DNA from 3 places in the Streptomyces lienomycini genome. Region 2 is predicted to be linked to each of the others. Evidence: riboswitches for the same ligand, from Rfam matches in the RefSeq annotation. Region 2 holds a riboswitch; each other region holds the start of a gene.
The links. Region 2 has a riboswitch for cyclic di-AMP ahead of BJ961_RS08945 (M23 family metallopeptidase). Riboswitches for the same ligand answer to the same signal wherever they lie in the genome.
Positions count from the first base shown of each region.

Region 1 (7,160 bases), 1.1 Mb from region 2:
GCATTCGTCGGCACCCTGGCCCGACGGATCGCCGGCCTGCGACCGGAGGTCATCTCCATCACCAAGGCCGCGGTCGACGCGATCGCTCCTCCGATTCCTCACACGGCGTACGCCGTGGAGAACGAGGGCCTGTACGCGGCGTTCGGCGACGACGTCACCGAACTCGCCCACAAGCTGCTCGCTGCCGGTATCCAGACCCGCGAGGGTGAACGGGACCACGAGCGCATCGCCAACAGCATCTGAATGCCCAAGCTCTCGCCATCCGTGGACAGAGGCTGCGCGGGAAGAGTTCCTCAGCCATCGCCGGCACGCGCGTTGACGAGTGGTCAGGTCGACGACCTCCATTCGCCGGGCCTGTCGGTAACACGACCCGCTGAAGCGCCGGAAGCAGCGACCAGAGGGGTGGATGGCACAAGCAGCCGTAGGTTTGACAACGCCGTTCGGCCCGCGCATAGGCGCGGTTGGGAAGGCAGGTAGCCGAGCGGGCACAGGCCCCGTTGATCATGGAGGTGTTGACGCTCTGTGATCACCGAGGAGACCTGTGCCCGCGCTTCCATCATGGCTGACCGAGCCGCTCTGGGACCAATTCGCGATCCTGCTGCCCGAGCGGCCGGAATACCACCCGGACCATCCACTTGGCTGCCACCGGCGACGCATCAGCGACCGGATCATCCTCGACAAGCTGCTGCGACTGCTGCGCTTCGGCTGTTCTTACGAGGCGATCGCTGACGCAACCTGCTCGGCCACCACGATCCGCAGCCGCCGCGACGAATGGATACGACTGGGCGTCTTCGCCCGACTCAAGCAGATCGCGCTCGACGCCTACGACCGGATCGTCGGTCTCGTCCTCGACCAGATCGCCGTAGACGCTCGGGCATGACGGACGGACACGGCATTCCACTGGGGCGTGTTCTGGCCGGTGCCAACCGCCATGACTCCCCACTGCTCGCCCCGACCCTGGACCACCTCGACGACCCGGGTCCGTTGCCCGCCGAGGTCACCGTCCACCTGGACGCCGGCTACGACTCGAACAAGACCCGCACGATGCTCGACGAACGCGACCTGCACGGCCGCATCGCGCACAAAGGCGAGAAGGCGCCCGTCCAGGCCAGTCAACGCTGGCACGTCGAACGCACCCACGCATGGCAGAACGCCTTCCACCGCCTCGCCCGCTGCTACGAGCGGCGAGCCACCGTCATCGACGCCTTCTTCGACCTCACCGACACAATCATCACCGTCCGCAGCCCAATCCGGCGAGCATGGGTGACTCACCGCTGGGACGAACGCCCGAACCGCCGACCATGACCGCACCCCTTTCCGCGTCATCTCTTAGCCGCTGCGGTCGGTCAACAAACCGGTCACGACCCTGATGCCTCGGTCGCGGCCCGGGTCTGGGCACGGCGTCCGACGCGGTACGCACCAGTTCGAGTACGAGCCTCAGCGCTCCACGATGCGTGTTCGGACGACAATCCGAGCCGACGCTTCCAGCGACGGCAAGGGCCTGACCCGCTGAGCAGCGACTTCACACTCCATGCGGGAGGCTCCGTCCAAGGCACGCAGCAAACGCTCCTCCTCGTCGGCAGGGAGACGGTGCAGCATCTGGACCATCTCCCCCAGCTCCTGCCCGACCGGCCTCACCGCTCCCCCGCGAGGCCGAGTTCCCCCTTGCTCGTGCCGGTCAGGCCCTCGGTGATCCGCGGACGACGCCACGGGTGCGCGATCGGCTGCGACACCGCCCGCCACCACGCCTCCCCCGGCAGCTCCCCCGCCGGCTCGAACGGCTCCCCCGGCCGCGGGAACGCCACCGCCTGCCCGGACTCGTCGGCCGCGTCCTTCGCCCACTCACCCGGCTCCGCCCACGCGTGCGGCGCCAGGTTGAACGTCCCCCAGTGGATCGGCAGCAGCGCCCCGCGGGGCGTGCCTCCCTGGAGGTCGAGGTGGGCGCGGACGCCCTCCTCGGGGGTCATGTGGATGTCCGGCCAGAACTCGGCGTACGCGCCCAGCTGGATCATCGTGGCGTCGAACGGGCCGTGGGCGGCGCCGATCTCCCGGAAGCCGTCGAAGTAGCCGGTGTCCCCGCTGTGGTAGACGCGGTGTTCCTCCCCGGCGACGACCCAGGACGCCCAGAGGGTGTGCTGCGTGTTGCGCAGCCCGCGTCCGCAGAAGTGCCGGGCCGGGGTCGCCGTGAGGGTGAGGCCGTCGACGCGCGTCGACTCGTGCCAGTCCAGCTCGCGCAGCCGGTCGGGGGAGACACCCCAGTGTTCGAGGTGGGCGCCGACGCCCAGCGGCACGGCGAACACGGTGTCCGTGCCGGCCAGCGCCTTGATGGTCGGCATGTCCAGGTGGTCGTAGTGGTCGTGGGAGACGACGACGACGTCGACCGGGCCGAGGGCGGCCAGTGGCAGCGGCACCGGATGCAGGCGCTTGGGGCCGGCGAAGGGGACCGGGGAACAGCGCTCGCCCCACACGGGGTCGAAGAGCACGCGCCGCCCGTCGATCTCGGCGAGCACGCTGGAGTGGCCCATCCAGGTCAGCCGGAGTCCGGTGGCGGGCGGCCGGGCGAGATCGGCCACGGTGGTGGCGTGCACCGGCACGGTCCCTTGCGGCGCCCGGCGCAGCCGCGCCGTCCTGTCGAAGTAGATCTTCGCGAATTCGGCGGCCGATCCGGAGGGCCGGGTCCGGGCGGGCGGCCCGGGGTTCTGGAAGACACCGTCACGGAAGTTCGGCGATCTGCGGATGCGCGCCATGCGCTCGCCGCTCGGGTCCGCGCCGAAGGTCGCGGGTCGCAGTGAGCGGATCCCGGGACTCGGGGAACGGAAACCGGCCACGGTACCTCCAGGTGCAGTTGTTCAGGTTCTCATTATGGTCGTCACGTCCTACGTCACCTCGAACGACGGAGGTCACATCCGTGTTCCCCCCGGCCGGGGGCCCGCCGGCCCTGTATAGGGTGACGTGCGTGGGGAGAGTCCGGTTGAGCGTGGCGGAGCGGCGCGAGGAACTGCTGTGCGCCGCCATCGAGCAGATATCGGCGCGGGGTGTGGCGGCGTTGCGCATCGCCGACGTGGCCGCGGCACTCGGTGTCAGCAACGCCCTGGTGCTCTACCACTTCTCCACGAAGGAGAGGCTGGTCGCCGAGGCGTTCACCCATGCCGCCGAGGACGATCTGGCCCGTCTGCGCAAGCTGCTCGGCCGTCGCACGTCGGCGCTGCGCCGGCTGCGGGCGGCCGTGCGGTGGTACGCCCCCACCGGGCAGGCCAAGGGCTGGCGGCTGTGGATCGAGGGCTGGGCGGTGGCACTGCGCGAGCCCGCGCTGCGGGAGGTCAGCCGGGAGCTGGACCGGCAGTGGAAGGCGGCGATCGCCGAGGTCATCGCCGAGGGGGTGGCCGCCGGCGAGTTCCCGTGCCCCGAGCCGGACGCGGCCGCCCTGCGTCTGACGGCCCTGCTCGACGGGCTGGCGGTCCAGCTCACGTCGCACGCGGGCACGGTGTCGCGGGCCCGGGCGCAGGAATGGGTGGACGAGGCGCTGGCCCGCGAACTGGGCCTGGAGCCGAGGGCGTTGGCACCCGTGCGACGCCAGGGACCGTCGCACGGGCACCGGCCGCCCGCCGCCGGGCTCAGGCCACCGAGGCGATCCGCGTCTTGATGTCGTCCGGCGACAGCGTCCCCTTGGCCGTGACGTGGTCGCCCGACGACTCGCCGCGCAGCCGGCGCCCGATCCACGGGACCAGGTACTCGCGCGCCCAGTGCACGTCGTCGCGCCGCACGTCCAGCGTGCCGCGGGGCGGCAGGGGCGGCCAGGGCTGGTCGGGGTCGGCCGGGACGCGCAGGCCGAGCGCCTTCCCCGCGCGCAGCGCCACCCGGGTGTGGCCCTCCGGCGACAGGTGCAGCCGGTCGGCGTCCCATGCCCTGCGGTCCTGGACGCTGCGCAGCGACCACAGGTCGAGCACCGGGCAGCCGTAGCGGTCGGCGATGGCCCGCACATGTCCGTTGTACGTGGCGATCTTGCCGCGCAGGTGCTTGAGGACGGGGACGCCCCTGGTGTCGAACCCGGTGGTCACCAGCACGGTCCCGGCGGCCGAGGTCAGTGCGGCCACCGCCAGTTCGAACCGTTCGGCGACCTCGTCGGGGTCGGTGCCCGGCCGGATGATGTCGTTGCCGCCCGCCGCGAACGAGACCAGGTCCGGCGCGAGGGCGACGACCCGCGGGACCTGTTCCGCCACGATCTGGTCGAGCAGCCTGCCGCGCACGGCGAGGTTGGTGTACGTGAAGTCGCCCTCGGGGCGCCGGTCCGCGAGCAGTACGGCGAAACGGTCGGCCCAGCCGACGAACGACCCGTCGGGGCCACAGTCGCCGACGCCCTCGGTGAAGCTGTCCCCCACCGCCACGTACGACCCGATCACTGCTCTGCTGTCACTCTTCGAATCGTCTGCCACGTCGGCCCATGATTCACCGCGCGTTGTGACCTACGCGACCGTAGGAAGGGGTTGACGGGCGGTGAGAAAGGCCACGCCTAAAGTATTCGTCAATTCCGGAATACACCGAAGGCCGGACCCGGGGATCGGGGTCCGGCCTTCGGTGGCGCGAGGGCAGCCTTCGGGCCGCCGTCAGATCGGTGTACCGGGGGTCAGACGGAGACGCCGTGCGAGCGCAGGAACGCGACCGGGTCGATGTCCGAGCCGTAGTCCGGCGTGGTGCGGATCTCGAAGTGCAGGTGCGGGCCGGTCACGTTGCCGGTGGCGCCCGAGAGACCGACCTGCTGGCCCGCCGTCACCGACTGGCCGGCGGAGACGGAGAGCGAGGAGAGGTGGGCGTACTGGGCGTAGTGGCCGTCGGCGAGCTTGATGACGACCTGGTTGCCGTACGCGCCGCCCCAGCCCGCGGAGACCACGGTGCCCGTGCCGACGGCCTTCAGCGAGGTGCCGGTCGGGACGACGAAGTCCGTGCCGGTGTGGTAGCCGCTGGACCACATGCTGCCGGACTGGTGGTACGGCGTGCCGACGGTGCCGCCCGCGACGGGGGAGGTGTAGCCGCTGGTGGTACCGGCGGACTGGGTGCCGGTGTCCGAGGACGCCGAGGAGTCGGAGGAGTCCGAGGAGGAGGTCTTCTCGGTGTCCGCGGACTTCTGGGCCGGCTTCTCGGCGGCCGGCTTCTCGGCGGGCTTCTGCGTCTTCGCGGAGGACGGCGCCGACGCCTTGGCGGCCGGTCCGTCGATCGAGAGCTCGAGGCCGGGGTGGATCAGCGACGGGTCGGAACCGACGGCCTCGCGGTTGTCCGAGTAGAGCTTCTTCCAGCCGCCGTCCACGTCCTGCTCGTCGGCGATCTTCGAAAGGTAGTCACCGCTCTTCACGGTGTACGTCCGGGAATCCGAGTTCTTCTCGGCGCCGTTCGCGGCGGCCTTCTTGGCGGACGTCGGAATGGACTGCGCGGCCTGCTCGGAAACGGAGTGCGCGGGCGCCGCGTTGGCGCCGGCGGCGCCTATCAGCGGGAGCACGAGCGCGGCGCCACCGGTTCCGGCGACGGCGATGGTGCGGGTCAGGCGCATGGCCCTGGTACTGCGGTGCTTACCCTTCGCGGGCATGGCGAATTCCTCTCCGGCGCCTGCGAGGTGAGCTGTCGGGTGCGGGCTGGAGATGCCCGGCCGCGCCGAAACGCGGCTTTACCCCAAGCCGTTCCGGGAACCGGAACAGGCAGTTCTACCTGTGGGTCCCCCGCTCCTGCCGTGTACGGGTGGTGGATGAGTGCGGGCTCCGGTCGGCGGCAGGATTAGGCGTCCGTCCGGATCGGTGGTGAACGTAAGGGACCGGGACGCGCAGGGACAAGCGCGGGGTTCCCCTGGCGGGTGTTTTGATTGATCCTTTGCGGGAACAGCCGGTAACACTGCGTCGATTTCGAGGGCGGCCAATTCCGCGAATTTCCTTGAATGCCAACCGAATTACGTGAACATGACGGGCAACGCACCGTTACGGATATGACGCTGCTCACGCGTCACCCATCCACCTCTCGCCATTTCAGGCGCAGTTGTCATCAAGGCACCAATTCGGACAGACGGCTCTTATCGTCACGCAATACCCCTTGCGGAGCGGCTGCCGCGTCGAGGCGATGCCGTATCGTCGGGTGGTGCGCCCGCCTGCGAGCAGCGTCGGCGGGGCGGAGTGGGAGGAGTCCCCGTGACGCAGCAGGTCCCGTCGACCGAACCCGAGCTGACCGGTGTGCGCAACTTCCGGGACGTGGGCGGACTGCCGACCGTGGACGGGCGGCGGGTGCGGCAGGGGGTGCTCTTCCGCAGCGGTCACCTGGCGCACGCCACCGGCGAGGACGCCGCCTTCCTGGCGTCGCTGGGTCTGCACACGATCTTCGACTTCCGCAACGCGGCCGACCAGAAGCTCGAGGGGCCGGACGTCGAGCTGCCGGGCGTGCGCAACGTGAACCTGCCGCTGAGCGATCCGGCCGACGGCGCCGAGTTCTGGAAGATGGTCCGCGACGGGGACCTGGACCAGCTGCGGGAGATCCTCGCCGACGGCAAGGCCGCCCACCGGATGATCGACTCCTACCGCGTGATGGTCACGGAGCGCACGGCGGAGCACTCCCGGATCCTGCACGCGCTCGCTGAGGACAGCGTCCCCGCGCTGATGCACTGCGCGGCCGGCAAGGACCGCGCGGGCCTGTCGATCGCGGTCGCCCTGCTCGCCCTGGGCGTCGAGCGCGAGGCCGTCGTCGAGGACTACCTGAAGTCGAACGCCGCGCACCGCCGCTACAAGGTGCGCCGCAGCGGTTCCGCCGCCTCCGCGTACTCCCCCGAGGTCATGGAGCTGCTCAGCCCCCTGTTCGACGCGCGCGCCGAGTACCTGGCGGCGGCCTTCCAGACCGTCGACGAGACGTGGGGCGGGGTCGACGCCTACCTGGAGAAGGGGCTGCGGCTCGCTCCCGAGACCCGGGAGCGGCTGCGCGAGCGGATGCTGGACTGAGCCGGACGCCCGCGGCCCGCTACTTGGCGCCCACCTCGAACAGCAGGTAGAGGAAGCCGCCGAAGACGTGCCCCAGGGCGATGTAGACGAGCAGGCGCACCCACAGGGCGCGCGGGAACTTCTCCTGCATGGCACTCATGGCATCTCTCCGGGGGTCGGGCCGAGGCACAGCGCGGCCGTCGGGCTCTGCAACAG
Region 1 covers NZ_CP116257.1:3,003,507-3,010,666, reverse strand. Annotated here, with positions in the region: gene BJ961_RS13490 (enoyl-CoA hydratase/isomerase family protein) at 1-243, shown strand, start outside; partial or broken gene BJ961_RS13485 (transposase) at 542-1,305, shown strand; gene BJ961_RS13480 (MBL fold metallo-hydrolase) at 1,635-2,828, opposite strand; gene BJ961_RS13475 (TetR/AcrR family transcriptional regulator) at 2,957-3,643, shown strand; gene BJ961_RS13470 (SGNH/GDSL hydrolase family protein) at 3,615-4,400, opposite strand; gene BJ961_RS13465 (M23 family metallopeptidase) at 4,625-5,578, opposite strand; cyclic di-AMP (ydaO/yuaA leader) riboswitch at 5,581-5,740, opposite strand; gene BJ961_RS13460 (tyrosine-protein phosphatase) at 6,168-6,965, shown strand; gene BJ961_RS13455 (DUF6126 family protein) at 6,985-7,104, opposite strand; gene BJ961_RS13450 (helix-turn-helix domain-containing protein) at 7,101-7,160, opposite strand, start outside.
Region 1: another riboswitch for cyclic di-AMP. It lies ahead of BJ961_RS13465 (M23 family metallopeptidase); the one in region 2 lies ahead of BJ961_RS08945 (M23 family metallopeptidase).

Region 2 (7,160 bases):
ACGCCGTCCATTGTGGACTGCGGCACTGACAGCGACCGACCAGGACCCGTCACGGGCTGCCGGCCCGGCGCTGCCCGCAGGGTACGCCCTCGCCCCGGGTCGCCGTCCCCGGCGGCCCGCCAACCGCGTTCTCGCTCTCGGCGTACGAGGTCCGGGAACTCCACCGGCGGCCCGCACGCTTGCATACAGTGGCAGGACCGGCGGAATCCCGCAGTTCCGCCCCATGATTCACCCAGTGATTCACCTAGTGACTCACCCAGTGATTCCACCAAGGATTTCGCGATCGAAGGGATGCACATGCCCATGGGTCACACGGCCACAGCCCAGGCAGGCTCCGGCGGCCTGACAGCGACCGAGCACCGCCTGGCCAACGGCCTGCGCGTGGTGCTCTCCGAGGACCACCTGACCCCGGTCGCGGCGGTGTGCCTCTGGTACGACGTCGGCTCGCGCCACGAGGTCAAGGGGCGCACCGGTCTGGCTCACCTTTTCGAGCACCTCATGTTCCAGGGCTCCGCCCAGGTCAAGGGCAACGGCCACTTCGAGCTGGTCCAGGGCGCCGGCGGCTCCCTCAACGGCACCACCAGCTTCGAGCGGACCAACTACTTCGAGACCATGCCCGCCCACCAGCTGGAGCTGGCCCTCTGGCTGGAGGCCGACCGCATGGGCTCCCTGCTGGCGGCCCTCGACGAGGAGTCGATGGAGAACCAGCGGGACGTCGTCAAGAACGAACGCCGCCAGCGCTACGACAACGTCCCCTACGGCACGGCCTTCGAGAAGATGACCGCCCTCGCCTACCCGGAGGGCCACCCCTACCACCACACGCCGATCGGCTCGATGGCCGACCTGGACGCGGCGACCCTGGAGGACGCGCGCGCGTTCTTCCGCACCTACTACGCGCCGAACAACGCGGTGCTGTCGGTCGTCGGAGACATCGACCCCGAGCAGACGCTCGCCTGGGTCGAGAAGTACTTCGGCTCCATCGCCTCGCACGACGGAAAGCAGCCTCCCCGGGACGGCTCGCTGCCCGACGTCATGGGCGGCCAACTGCGCGAGGTCGTCGAGGAGGAGGTCCCCGCCCGCGCCCTGATGGCGGCCTACCGCCTGCCGGAGGACGGCACGCGCGCGTGCGACGCGGCCGACCTGGCCCTCACCGTCCTGGGCGGCGGCGAGTCGTCCCGTCTCTACAACCGGCTCGTACGCCGCGACCGCACGGCCGTCGCCGCCGGGTTCGGCCTGCTGCGGCTCGCCGGGGCACCCTCCCTGGGGTGGCTGGACGTGAAGACGTCCGGCGACGTCGAGGTGCCGGTCATCGAGACCGCCGTCGACGAGGAACTGGCCCGGTTCGCCGAGGAGGGCCCCACGCCCGAGGAGATGGAGCGCGCCCAGGCCCAGCTCGAGCGCGAGTGGCTCGACCGGCTGGGCACCGTCGCGGGCCGCGCCGACGAACTGTGCCGCTACGCCGTCCTGTTCGGCGACCCGCAGCTCGCCCTCACCGCCGTGCGGCGGGTGCTGGAGGTGACCGCGGAGGAGGTCCAGGAGGTCGCCAAGGCCCGCCTGCGCCCCGACAACCGCGCGGTGCTCGTCTACGAGCCCACCGCCCCCACCGCCGAGAACGACGCCGACGAGACCACCGTCACCGTCTCCGCGACCGACGCCACCGACGAGAACGAGGAGGCGGCCAAGTGACCGAGCTCGCCACCATGGAATTCCACGCGCAGCCGCAGGCCGGGGAGCCCAAGCCGTGGGCGTTCCCCGCCCCCGGGCGCGGCAGTCTCGGCAACGGCCTCACCGTGCTGCGCTGCCACCGCCCCGGCCAGCAGGTCGTCGCCGTCGAGGTGCTCCTGGACGCCCCGCTGGACGCCGAGCCGGCCGGACTCGACGGCGTCGCCACCATCATGGCGCGCGCCTTCTCCGAGGGCACCGACAAGCACTCCGCCGAGGACTTCGCGGCCGAGCTGGAGCGCTGCGGCGCCACCCTGGACGCGCACGCCGACCACCCCGGCGTCAGACTGAGCCTGGAGGTGCCCGCCTCGCGCCTCGCCAAGGCCCTCGGCCTGCTCGCCGACGCCCTCAGGGCGCCCGCGTTCGCGGACGGCGAGGTCGAACGGCTGGTGCGCAACCGGCTCGACGAGATCCCGCACGAGCTGGCCAACCCCGCCCGCCGGGCCGCCAAGGAACTCTCCAGGGAGCTTTTCCCCGCCGACGCGCGCATGTCGCGACCGCGCCAGGGCACCGAGGAGACGGTCGAGGCCATCGACTCGGCCGCCGTGCGCGCCTTCTACGAGCGGCACGTCCGCCCCGCCACGGCCACCGCCGTGGTCGTCGGCGACCTCACCGGCGTCGACCTCGACGCGCTGTTCGGCGCCACCCTGGGCGCGTGGACCGGCTCGGCCGCCGAACCGCGCCCCGTGCCCCCGGTGACCGCGGACGACCGCGGCAGGGTCGTCATCGTCGACCGTCCGGGCGCCGTCCAGACGCAGCTGCTGATCGGCCGCACCGGCGCCGACCGGCACGACCGCGTCTGGCCCGCGCAGGTGCTCGGCACCTACTGCCTCGGCGGCACCCTCACCTCCCGCCTGGACCGTGTCCTGCGCGAGGAGAAGGGCTACACCTACGGTGTCCGGGCGTTCGGGCAGGTCCTGCGTTCCGCGCCGGACGGCACGGGCGCCGCGATGCTCGCCATCAGCGGCTCCGTCGACACCCCCAACACCGGCCCCGCGCTCGACGACCTGTGGACGGTGCTGCGCAAGCTCGCCGCCGAGGGACTCACCGACGCCGAGCGCGATGTGGCGGTGCAGAACCTGGTGGGCGTCGCTCCGCTGAAGTACGAGACGGCGGCGGCCGTGGCGGACACGCTCGCCGACCAGGTCGAGCAGCACCTGCCCGACGACTTCCAGGCGACGCTCTACCGTCAACTCGCCGCCACGGGCACGGTGGAGGCCACCGCGGCGGTCGTCAACGCCTTCCCGGTGGACCGCCTCGTGACGGTCCTCGTCGGTGACGCCGCGCAGATCAGGGAGCCCGTCGAGGCCCTCGGCATCGGCGAAGTCACCGTGGTGGCCGCCGAGTAGCGGCACGCGCGTGAGGCGGCCCTGGTGACCGATGTGTCACCAGGGCCGCCGTTTGTCCGGATTGGGAGAGTGATCGCCTGTCTGCCCTGTGGCGTGCGCTACAAAATGCCTGTTGCGTTTGAGGATTGAACGCAGCCGCGTTTAGCGTCATCCGGGCTGTTCGTCAGGCAGTGCGCCGCACCCGCGGCACCGGACAGTCATCGCCGAGTCCCCGTACGGCGCGAGCCAGGGGAGCCGGGGACCCATCGCAGTCCCTGGGGTGAATCGGACGCCCGCGCGTGCAGCGAGGGGGTCCGTAGGAGACCTTCCACCTCCGAACCCGTCAGCTAACCCGGTAGGCGAGAGGGAAGGAAAGGACAAGCCTCTACATGGCGTTCACGCGCGCCACCGGGAAGCACCGCCGTCCAGGCCGGGTGCACCGCAGCACCGCCCGCGCGGCGGGAGTCGCGGCCCTCGCCACCACCGGCGTCGTCGGCACCCTCGCGGCTCCGGCGCTCGCCGCCGAGCCCGAGGTGGAGCAGAGCGGACTCACCCCGGTCGTCACCATCGGCGACTCCATAGCCGACGAGGTCGACGCCCAGGCCGTCGCCCAGGAGCAGGCGGCCGCGGACGCCGCCGCCCGCGAGGCGGCCCGGGAAGCGGCCCGCGAGCGGGCGGCCGAGGCGGCCAAGGAGGCGCACGAGGCCAAGGAGCGCGCCGCGCGTGAGGCGGAGCGCAAGCGCCTCAACACCTTCGTCGCGCCGATCACCGCCTCATACGTCTCCACGGCGTACCAGGCCGGCAGTTCTCTGTGGTCCTCCGGCAGCCACACCGGCATCGACTTCCACGCCTCCAGCGGCACCTCCGTGCACGCCGTCGGCGTCGGCACCGTCGTCGAGGCAGGCTGGGGCGGGGCGTACGGCAACCAGGTCGTGATCAAGATGCACGACGGCACGTACACGCAGTACGGGCACCTGTCGTCCATCGGCGTCTCGGTCGGCCAGTCGGTCGAGCCCGGCCGGCAGATCGGCATCTCCGGCGCCACCGGCAACGTCACCGGGCCCCACCTGCACTTCGAGGCCCGTACGAGCCCCGAGTACGGTTCGGACATGGACCCCGTCGCCTATCTCCGCTCCCACGGCGTGAACATCTGACAACGGCATCCGAAAGACCCCGGCTTCACGAGCCGGGGCTTTTCGCATTTAATGGCGCTTGACTGGGCCGCCAGTCGCCGGGTGCGCGTTCATCGGTGACGTTTCGCGGGGGAAGTCGACGTTCGACGGGGAAAGGGAGGGCGGTCATGCGTATTCCGGCGCATTCGGTGTGCACGGCGATCCGGGACGACATCGTCACCGGCGTCCACGGCCGCGGGAGCCGGCTCACTGAGGAACTCCTCGCCCGCCGTTACGGCGTCTCCCGCGTACCGGTCCGTGAGGCCCTGCGCACGCTGGAGGCCGAGGGCTTCGTGGTGACCCGGCGACACGCGGGCGCGTGCGTCGCGGAACCGACCGAGCGGGAGGCCGCCGACCTGCTGGAGGCGCGTGCGCTGCTGGAGCCGCTCGGCGCCTCCCGGGCCGCCCGGCGGCACACCGAGGCCCACCTCAAGGTGTTGCGCGGGCTGGTCAGGCTGGGGCAGGAGCGGGCCAGGCAGGGCACCGGGGAGGACCTGCGCTCCCTGGGCGGCTGGTTCCACGAGACCCTCGCCCAGGCGACCGGCAGTCCCTCGCTGACGGCGCTGCTGACCCAGCTCCACCACAAGATCGCCTGGATGTACGTGGTGGAGGCGCAGTCCGGTCCGGTGGAGTACTGGGCGGAGCACGGCGCGATCGTCGACGCGGTGGCCCGCGGGGACGGCGAACGCGCGCGTGCGCTGATGGCGCTGCACACCGAGCGCTCGGCGTCCGCGCACCGGCTGCGCTTCGCCTCCGGCGACGGACGGGCCAAGCGCGTGAGGAATGCGCAACATCCCGTAAACACGACCGGACTGCGGCGGTAACACGGGCGCCGTATACAAAGGAGAGGAATTCCGGACGCGTTTCCGGAGTCCGTCGAATATGCGGGCGGCGCCTGAAAGCGGAGGCTCCGGACAGGAAATGCGAAAGGCCCGTCCGGTGCTCCCGGCGGGCCTTTCGGTGCTGCTGTCCGTCAGACGGTCTCGGGAAGCTCCTCGAGCCCCTCGGCGACCAGCTTCGCCAGCCGCTCCAGGGCGGCTTCCGCGCCCTCGGCGTCGGAGGCGAGCACGATCTCCTCGCCGCCCTGGGCGCCGAGGCCGAGGACGGCCAGCATGGAGGCCGCGTTGACGGGGGAACCGTCGGCCTTGGCGATCGTCACCGGGACGCCTGTGGCCGTGGCGGCTCGGACGAAGATGGAGGCGGGGCGGGCGTGGAGACCCTCGGCCCAGCCGACGTTGACGCGGCGCTCAGCCATGTGATGCTGCCCTTCAGGTGTTCAGAGGGGGTTTGAAGTTGTCTAGACCAGTCTTGTCTAGACCAGTTTCCCACACGTGAAGCGTTCCCGGGACGGCCCGTGTGCCGCCCCGTGCGGTCGTCGGACCGCGGCCTCGGTCCGAGCTCCCGTCCCCCACAGACTGCCCCGCGCCGTTGTCGTACGCGAGCCGTACTGTGGGGGCCATGCAGACCTCGTCGGACCGGCACGAGTACCCCGCCCACTGGGAAGCCGACGTGGTGCTGCGCGACGGCGGCACCGCGCGCGTCCGCCCCATCACCGTTGATGACGCCGAGCGCCTGGTCAGCTTCTACGAGCAGGTCTCCGACGAGTCGAAGTACTACCGCTTCTTCGCGCCGTACCCTCGCCTGTCCGCCAAGGACGTCCACCGCTTCACGCACCACGACTTTGTGGACCGGGTGGGACTCGCGGCCACCATCGGCGGCGAGTTCATCGCCACCGTACGCTACGACCGGATCGGCCCCGGCGGAACACCCGCCGCCTCCCCGGCCGACGAGGCCGAGGTCGCCTTCCTCGTCCAGGACGCCCACCAGGGCCGGGGCGTCGCCTCCGCGCTCCTCGAACACATCGCCGCCGTCGCCCGCGAGCGCGGCATCCGCCGCTTCGCCGCCGAGGTGCTGCCCGCCAACACCAAAATGATCAAGGTGTTCATGGACGCCGGGTACACCCAGAAGCGGAGCTTCGAGGACGGTGTGGTCCGCCTGGAGTTCGGTCTCGAACCCACCGACCGCTCGCTCGCCGTGCAGTACGCGCGCGAGCACCGCGCGGAGGCCCGCTCCGTCCAGCGGCTGCTGCAGCCCGGCTCGGTCGCCGTCGTCGGCACCGGCCGCACCCCCGGCGGCGTCGGCCGCAGCATCCTCGGCAACATCCGGGACGCGGGCTACGCGGGCCGGCTGTACGCCGTGAACAGTGCCTTCCCCGAGGAGCGCAAGGAACTCGACGGGGTCCCGGCGTGCCGCTCCGTGCGCGACATCGACGGGCCCGTCGACCTCGCCGTCGTCACCGTGCCCGCCGAGCACGTCCCGGACGTCGTCGCGGAGTGCGGCGAGCACGGCGTGCAGGGACTGGTGGTGATCTCCGCCGGTTACGCCGACAGCGGCCCCGAGGGACGCGAACGCCAGCGCGCCCTCGTGCGGCAGGCGCGCACCTACGGCATGCGGATCATCGGGCCCAACGCCTTCGGGATCATCAACACCTCCCCCGACGTGCGGCTCAACGCCTCCCTCGCCCCCGAGATGCCGCGCCCCGGCCGGATCGGCCTGTTCGCCCAGTCCGGCGCCATCGGCATCGCCCTGCTCTCCCGGCTGCACCGGCGCGGCGGCGGGGTCACCGGCCACACCGGCGTCTCCACCTTCGTCTCCTCCGGCAACCGCGCCGACGTCTCCGGCAACGACGTGCTGCAGTACTGGTACGACGACCCGGAGACCGACGTCGCCCTGATGTACCTGGAGTCCATCGGCAACCCGCGCAAGTTCACCCGCCTGGCCCGGCGGACCGCGGCCGCCAAGCCCCTGGTCGTCGTGCAGGGCGCCCGGCACGGCGGCGTGGCACCCCAGGGGCACGCCGTACGGGCGACACGGCTGCCGCACGCGACGGTCTCCGCGCTGCTGCGGCAGGCCGGCGTGATCCGGGTCGACACCATCA
Region 2 covers NZ_CP116257.1:1,934,567-1,941,726, forward strand. Annotated here, with positions in the region: gene BJ961_RS08935 (M16 family metallopeptidase) at 298-1,686, shown strand; gene BJ961_RS08940 (M16 family metallopeptidase) at 1,683-3,071, shown strand; cyclic di-AMP (ydaO/yuaA leader) riboswitch at 3,263-3,427, shown strand; gene BJ961_RS08945 (M23 family metallopeptidase) at 3,440-4,204, shown strand; gene BJ961_RS08950 (GntR family transcriptional regulator) at 4,351-5,046, shown strand; gene BJ961_RS08955 (HPr family phosphocarrier protein) at 5,196-5,477, opposite strand; gene BJ961_RS08960 (bifunctional acetate--CoA ligase family protein/GNAT family N-acetyltransferase) at 5,681-7,160, shown strand, end outside.

Region 3 (7,160 bases), 1.3 Mb from region 2:
CCGCCCAGCACGTCCAGGTAGTGGTCGACCGGGTCCCGGCCGTCCTGCGGTCCCGCCGTCTCCAGGATCTGGCCGGTGACCAGCCGCTCGAACGCGAGGGCCTGGACCCGGACCGCCTCGGGGCCGAGGTCGGCGAGGATCTGCGAGGCGCGCGCGAACAGGAAGTCGCCGGTGAGGACCGCGACCGAGTTGTCCCAGCGGGTGTTCGCGCTGGGCACCCCGCGCCGCACGGCGGCCTCGTCCATCACGTCGTCGTGGTAGAGCGTGGCCAGGTGGGTCAGCTCCACGACCACGGCGGAAGGCACGATGCCGGGGGCGTAGGGGTCGCCGAACTGGGAGGAGAGCATCACCAGCAGCGGCCGGAACCGCTTCCCGCCGGCCCGCACCAGGTGCTGGGCGGCTCCCGTGATGAACGGCACCTCGCTTTTGGTTGCCTCAAGCAACCCTTCCTCGACAGCAACCAATCCGGCCTGGACATCGGCTTCCAGAGCCTGGTCCCGCACGCTCAGCCCGAACGGCCCGACGACGGTCACGAGGGGTCTCCTGTCTGCTGGTGTCTACTGGCGATTACCCGGTTGTCGATAGGTCGCTGCCACCACTCAAGTCAGCGTATCCGGTCACGTTTCGATCACCGCTAGCGCCCACGGTTACAGGCCGGTCGGTATCGGATCATGAACGGTATGTTTTTGATCAGGTGATATGAGCAGATTTTGACGGACCTCGCCCGAGGAGCCGGAGGGGACGCGCCCCGGAGTACGAGCGGAGCGGAAACCGCCCTCGAAGATCCACGCCACCGGGGATCCCCGCCGCCGAAGATCCTCACCACCGAAGACCCCCACCACCGAAGATCCCATCACCCCTCCCAACGGCCCGCGCTTCGAGAACGTCACCCGATCGGCACGCGCGCCCGCTCGACAGGCGCGGCGCGCGCTCCCCCACCCCTCGTTTCCCTCCCCCGGGCGCTCGACACCCGAAGCCGTCCCCACCCGTGGCCGATTGGCGCCCTGTTGAGGTTAATGCCCGTTTTGCCGCGCTTGTTGAGGCCAGTGAGTTGGCTCACGCCGGGCCGCCGGCAGGCAACCCCGTCGCCACCTGTGCCCTCCCTTTGCCCCGCAAGCCAGTTGGGGGTTGGCAACCGCAAAGGATCAAGAGCCACAAACCCCCCAGACCAAGGTCAACAGGCATGTTGGGTGATTCCTGCACTTGTTCCGGACATGTGCTCTCGCATACGTTCCCGGCCTGTCGGGCGGACGCCGAATCCTGCCACCGCCCGGACGCACAGTCATCCGCCAACACACTCGCCGGCAGGAGCGGGGGACCCAGGTAAGTCGCCGCACCGGTCACCACCGGAGCGGCTCGGGGTGAAGCCGTACCCGTCAGGGCACGGCCGGGCACCTCCCCGCCCGAACCCGACAGCTCACCTCGCAGGCGTAAGGAGAGGGACACAGCATGTCTGCCAACCTTCACAACCGTCACGCCCGCACCGGCCGCCTCGTGCGCAGGCTCGCCGTGGCCGGCACCGGTGCCGCGGTGCTCGCGCTGCCGCTCATCGGCGCCAGCACCGCCTCCGCGGCCACCCCGGCCGCCGCCACGACCGCCACCACGGCGGCGACGGCGTACCCGGACAACCTCGACGGCTGGATCCGCGAGTCGCTCGACATCATGGCGCAGCACGGCATCCCCGGGAGCTACGACGGCATCCACCGCAACATCATGCGGGAGTCCTCCGGCAACCCGCTCGCCATCAACAACTGGGACATCAACGCCGTCAACGGCACCCCGTCCAAGGGCCTGCTCCAGGTGATCGACCCGACCTTCCAGGCGTACCACGTCGAGGGCACCTCCTGGGACCCGTACGACCCGGTCGCCAACATCACCGCGGCCTGCAACTACGCGGCCGACCGCTACGGCTCGATGGACAACGTCTTCAGCGCGTACTGAGCCCCGCGAGGCACCGGAACGTACTAAGAGGTACCGAAGATCCGCTCGAGGACGACGGCCACGCCGTCGTCCTCGTTCGTCGTGGTGACCTCGTCGGCGACCGCCTTGAGTTCCGGGTGGGCACCGGCCATGGCGACGCCGTGGGCCGCCCAGTCGAACATGGGGATGTCGTTGGGCATGTCCCCGAAGGCGATGGTCCGCCGCCGCTCGACGCCGAGGTGCTCGGCGGCCAGCGCCAGGCCGGTCGCCTTGGTGATGCCGCACGGCTGCAGCTCCACCGTGCCCGGCCCCGACATGGTGACCGTCGCGAGGGAACCGACCACCGCGCGGGCCGTCTCCGTCAGCTCGTCGTCGGTCAGTTCGGGGTGGCGCAGCAGCACCTTGCTGATCGGGGTGGCCCACAGCTCGGCACGCCGCTCGACGCGCACCGCGGGCAGCGTCGGGTGGGGCATCAGGTACCCCGGCTCGATGAGGGTGAGCCCGTCGACCCCGTCCTGGTCGACCGCGGCGTACACCTGGCCCACCTCGGCCTCGATCTTGCCGAGCGCGGTCTCGGCCAGCTCCCGGTCCAGGGTGACCGACCAGCGCATCCGGTGCGCGCCCGCGTCGTACACCTGCGCGCCCTGTCCGCACACCGCGAGGCCCGTGCAGCCGAGGCGGTCGAGCAGGGACCGCACCCGCGGGGCCGGGCGCCCCGTCACCACCAGGTGCCGCGCACCGGCCCCGGCCACCCGCGCCAGCGCGGCCAGCGACCGGTCGGAGACGGTGTCGTCGCGGCGCAGCAGCGTGCCGTCCAGGTCGGTGGCGACGAGTGAATATGCGGTGCGGTCCATGATCAGAGAATACGGACACCGCACCCGTCCGACTCACCGGCGATCGCTTCCGAACGAGGACGTAGCGAGTGCGTTCGAAGCCGCACGATGATGCACGAGGACGCCCGATCATGTCTCCTGATCATGTCCGAAACCTGACACATCATCGGCTAAGCCTCGGTTGAAGGCCTGTGCACCGGTTGGCAACAACATGGCACGCTACCTACCCCTCCGGGCGGCCCCGGGGTACCTTCCTGTTGTTCAGGGGGGACTTGATCGGGGGGTCGGGTTGAACAGCGGACGTGTGCGCGTGCTCAGGCCGCAGGAGCTGGACGAGGGGGAGCGGCAGCGCTGGCGCGACCTGCGCGCCGGGTCGAAGGCTCCGCGCAACCCCTTCATGGAACCGGAGTTCACCGACGTCGTGGGCCGGGTCCGGCCGCGGGCGCGGGTGGCCGTGGTGTACGACGCCGGTGAGGCGGCCGGTTTCCTGCCGCACGAACGCGGGCCGCTGGGCCAGGGCCGGGCGATCGGGCTCGGGGTGTCGGACTGCCAGGGCGCGGTGCTGCGCCGGGGGCTGGCCCCCGACCCCCGCGAACTGCTGCGCGCCTGCTCCCTGTCGAGTTTCGCCTTCGACAACCTGGAGGCGGGCCAGGGGCTGTTCGTGCCGGCCGCGGCCGACGAGCACGCCACGTACGTCATCGACGTGGCACGGGGCTACGCGGCGTACGAGGAGGTCCTGCGCGCCCGGTCGCCGAAGTTCCTCAAGACCACCCTCGCCAAGGAACGCAGGCTCGGCCGCCAGGTCGGCGACGTCCGCTTCGTGTTCGACGAGCGGGATCCGGCCGCGCTGCGCACGCTCATGGGGTGGAAGTCCGCGCAGTACCGCAGGACGGGCCGCCGGGACCGGTTCGCGCAGGAGTGGATCACCCGTCTCGTCGCGCGGCTCGCCGGGACCCGGGCGCCGGAGTGCACCGGCACGCTGTCCGTGCTCTGGGCGGGCTCACGCCCGGTCGCCGCCCACTTCGGGCTGCGTTCGGCGACGGTCCTGGCCTGCTGGTTCCCGGCGTACGACCCGGACTTCGCGAGGTACTCGCCGGGGCTGGTGCTGCATCTGCGCATGGCCGAGGCCGCGGCCGCCGAGGGGGTCGGTCTGCTCGACATGGGGCGGGGCGCGGCGGAGTACAAGGACTCGCTGAAGACCGGCGAGCTGCCCGTGTACGAGGGGGCGGCGACGCGCGTGGGGGCGGGCGCCGCCCTGCACTGGCTCGGCCGCGAACCGGCCCGGCGCGCGCACGGCTTCGTGCGCGACCGTCCCCGGCTGGCGTCGCTGGCGGTACGGACGTTGAGGGGCGCGGCCCGGCTGCGCCGGTCGTGACGGGGGCAACCACTAGGGGGTGGGCGCATGGCAGGTGCGGGGCGTGCGCGACGCGGGACGCGGCGGGAGACGGCGGAGTTCCTCGGCACCGGGCCGGTGCAGATCGCCGAGCTGGACCTCGGCGGCGGGGGTGACGGCGGGTCCGGCGGCGCGCTGCTCAGACCCGGTCCGGGGAGTCCCCCGGTCACGTCCGGGACGGTGTTCGTGCTGGTCAGGCGGGCGGGTCGGCCCGTCGGCACCCTGGTCGGCCAGGTACCCGAGGGCGCGGACCCGACACGGGTCCTGACCGGGCTCGCCCGGGGGCTGCCCGGCGGAGGTCCTGCCGGAGCGCCGCCCGAGCGGTCGCCCGGGGAGGTGCCGTCACGCGCGCCGGTGCCCGATCCGGTGCCCGCGTCATCGTCCGAGCCGGTGCCCGAGCCACCGTCGGTCAGTGTCGTGGTCGCCACCCGGGAGCGCCCGGAGCTGCTCGCCCGCGCCCTGGACTCACTGCTCGCGCAGGACCACCCGGACGTCGACGTCGTCGTCGTCGACAACGCGCCCCGCACCGGGGAGACCCGGGAACTGGTGACGCGGAAGTACGGCGAACGGGTCCGGTACGTGTGCGAGCCGGTGCCCGGCCTCGCCGTCGCGCACAACCGGGGCCTGGCGGCGGTGCGGGGCGACGTGGTCGCCTTCACCGACGACGACGTGGTCGCCGACCCGCACTGGCTGAGCGAACTGACGGCGCCCTTCGCCACCGACCCGCGCCTGGGGTGCGCCACCGGGCTGATCCTGCCCGCACGGCTGCGCACCCCCGCCCAGGTGCTGCTGGAGAGCCACGGCGGCTTCGCGAAGGGGTTCACCCCGCGGACGTACGATCCGCGCCGGCCCCCCGCCGACGAGCCGCTGTTCCCGTTCACCGCGGGCCGGTTCGGCTCCGGCGCCAACATGGCCTTCCGTACGGCGGTGCTGCGGGCGGTCGGCGGCTTCGACCCGGCGACCGGCGCGGGCACGCAGGCACGGGGCGGCGACGACCTCTACGGGTTCGTCCGCGTCCTCGCCCAGGGGCACCGGCTGCGGTACACGCCGTCGGCACTGGTCTGGCACCACCACCGGGAGACCTGGCGGGACCTGGAGACACAGGCGTTCGGCTACGGCGCGGGCCTCACCGCGTACCTCACCGCCCTCCTCGTGAACCGGCCCGCCATGCTGCCGGCCCTCCTCCTCCGGCTGCCCGGCGGACTGGCGTACGCGCGTGCCCTCACCGCCGCACGGGAGACCGGGGGCGGCGCAGCGCCGGGCGCCCACGACGAGCGGACCCACCCCTGGCCGCGTCGCCTGTCGCGGTTGCAGCGCCGGGGCATGCTCTACGGACCCGTCGGCTACCTGCGCGCCCGCCGCACCCTGCGCACGGTCCGGCGAGGGACGCGATGAGCGGGACCGGGGCACGAGACGGGAACGGGCGGGGCGGAGCTGATGGGCCCGGTGGACCTCGCAGCCCCGACAAACCCGACGGACCCGACGGGCCCGGCCACCCCCGCGGGTCTCGCGGACCGCGCAGGCCCGTGCCCGTGCCCGTGCTGCTCTACCACGCCGTGATGGACGATCCGCCCTCGTGGATCGCCGAGTTCAGCGTCGCCCCGAAGGAGTTCGCCGCGCACCTCGACGCGGTCGTCGACAGCGGGATGACGCCGGTCACGATCGGCGTGTTCGCCGACCACCTGGCCGGGCGGGCGTCCCTGCCGCCCCGGCCGGTGCTGCTCACCTTCGACGACGGCTTCGCCGACCTGCCCGGCCCCACGGCCGAGGCGCTGGCCGAGCGCGCCCTGCCCGCCACCGCCTACCTCACCACCGGGGCCGTCGTCCCGGGTGGCCGCAGTCTGCTTCCGCCCGCCCCGATGATGTCGCTGGACGCGGCGGCCGGGCTGGAGCGTCGCGGCGTGGAGATCGGCAGCCACACCGTCACCCACGCCCAGCTCGACACCCTGTCCGCGGAGGCCCTGGCGTACGAACTGCGCACCTCCAAGGCGGTTCTGGAGGACGCGCTCGGCCATCCGGTCCGCCACCTCGCCTACCCGCACGGCTACAACAGCGCGCAGGTGCGGGCGGCCTCGGCCCGCGCCGGGTACGAGACGGCGACCGCCGTGCGGCACGCGCTCAGTTCGGACCGCGACGATCGGTACCGCATCGCCCGGCTCATCGTGCGACGCGGCCACACGGTCACCGACGTCGAGGGCTGGCTGGCGGGGAGCGGTGCCCGGACCGCCCCCTACCGCGACGGCCCGAGGACGGTCGGCTGGCGGTGGTACCGGCGGGCCCGCGCCGCCCTCCGGGGCCCGGTCTTCGCCGGGTGAGCCACGGGGGCCGAACCGGACGATTCGGGCGTGAAAAGCAGACTGAATTCCTATAGTTGTCCCCAGGGGAGGGGAGCCTCAGCGTGCAGCAACATGTGCCTGTACCGACCGCCGAGAGCAGCACGCCGCCGCCCCCCGCTCCCGGCCCCGGGCGGTCCACCGGCGGTGGGCCCGGTTTCTGGCGGACCGCCCACCGCCGCCCCGCCACCCTCGGCCTGCTGCCCCTGCTCCTGGCCGCCGGGCTCTGGCTGTACGCGCTGCCCCGCATCGGCTTCCGGGAGATGGGCGACTACGGTCTGCTGGACCGCCTGCCCGTGACGTACTACCTCTCGCTGCTGGTCCTCACCGCGGGCTTCGTCCTCGGCCTGCGGCGCGCGGCCCGTGCCCCCTGGTGGCCGGCCGCGCACTGTGCGGCGATGCTGTTCGCCCTCAAGGCGCCGCCGGCGGTGCTCTACGACGCGGTGCGCTACCCGTGGGCCTCCAAGCACGACGCCGTCGTCGACACGCTGCTGGCCCACGGCGAACTCCGCCCGGAGGCGGCGCTGTCGGGCAACATGTCGGCGTACGACCAGTGGCCGGGGTTCTTCGCGTTCAACGGCGGACTGGTCCGCGCCTTCGGTGTGGAGGGCGCCGCCGCGTACGCCAACTGGGCGCCGATCGTCCTCGGCCTGCTCATGATGCCGGTGCTGGTGCTGATCT
Region 3 covers NZ_CP116257.1:634,358-641,517, reverse strand. Annotated here, with positions in the region: gene BJ961_RS03075 (polyprenyl synthetase family protein) at 1-533, opposite strand, end outside; cyclic di-AMP (ydaO/yuaA leader) riboswitch at 1,278-1,445, shown strand; gene BJ961_RS03070 (transglycosylase SLT domain-containing protein) at 1,450-1,941, shown strand; gene BJ961_RS03065 (HAD family hydrolase) at 1,965-2,774, opposite strand; gene BJ961_RS03060 (GNAT family N-acetyltransferase) at 3,064-4,128, shown strand; gene BJ961_RS03055 (glycosyltransferase) at 4,156-5,541, shown strand; gene BJ961_RS03050 (polysaccharide deacetylase family protein) at 5,706-6,461, shown strand; gene BJ961_RS03045 (hypothetical protein) at 6,545-7,160, shown strand, end outside.
Region 3: another riboswitch for cyclic di-AMP. It lies ahead of BJ961_RS03070 (transglycosylase SLT domain-containing protein); the one in region 2 lies ahead of BJ961_RS08945 (M23 family metallopeptidase).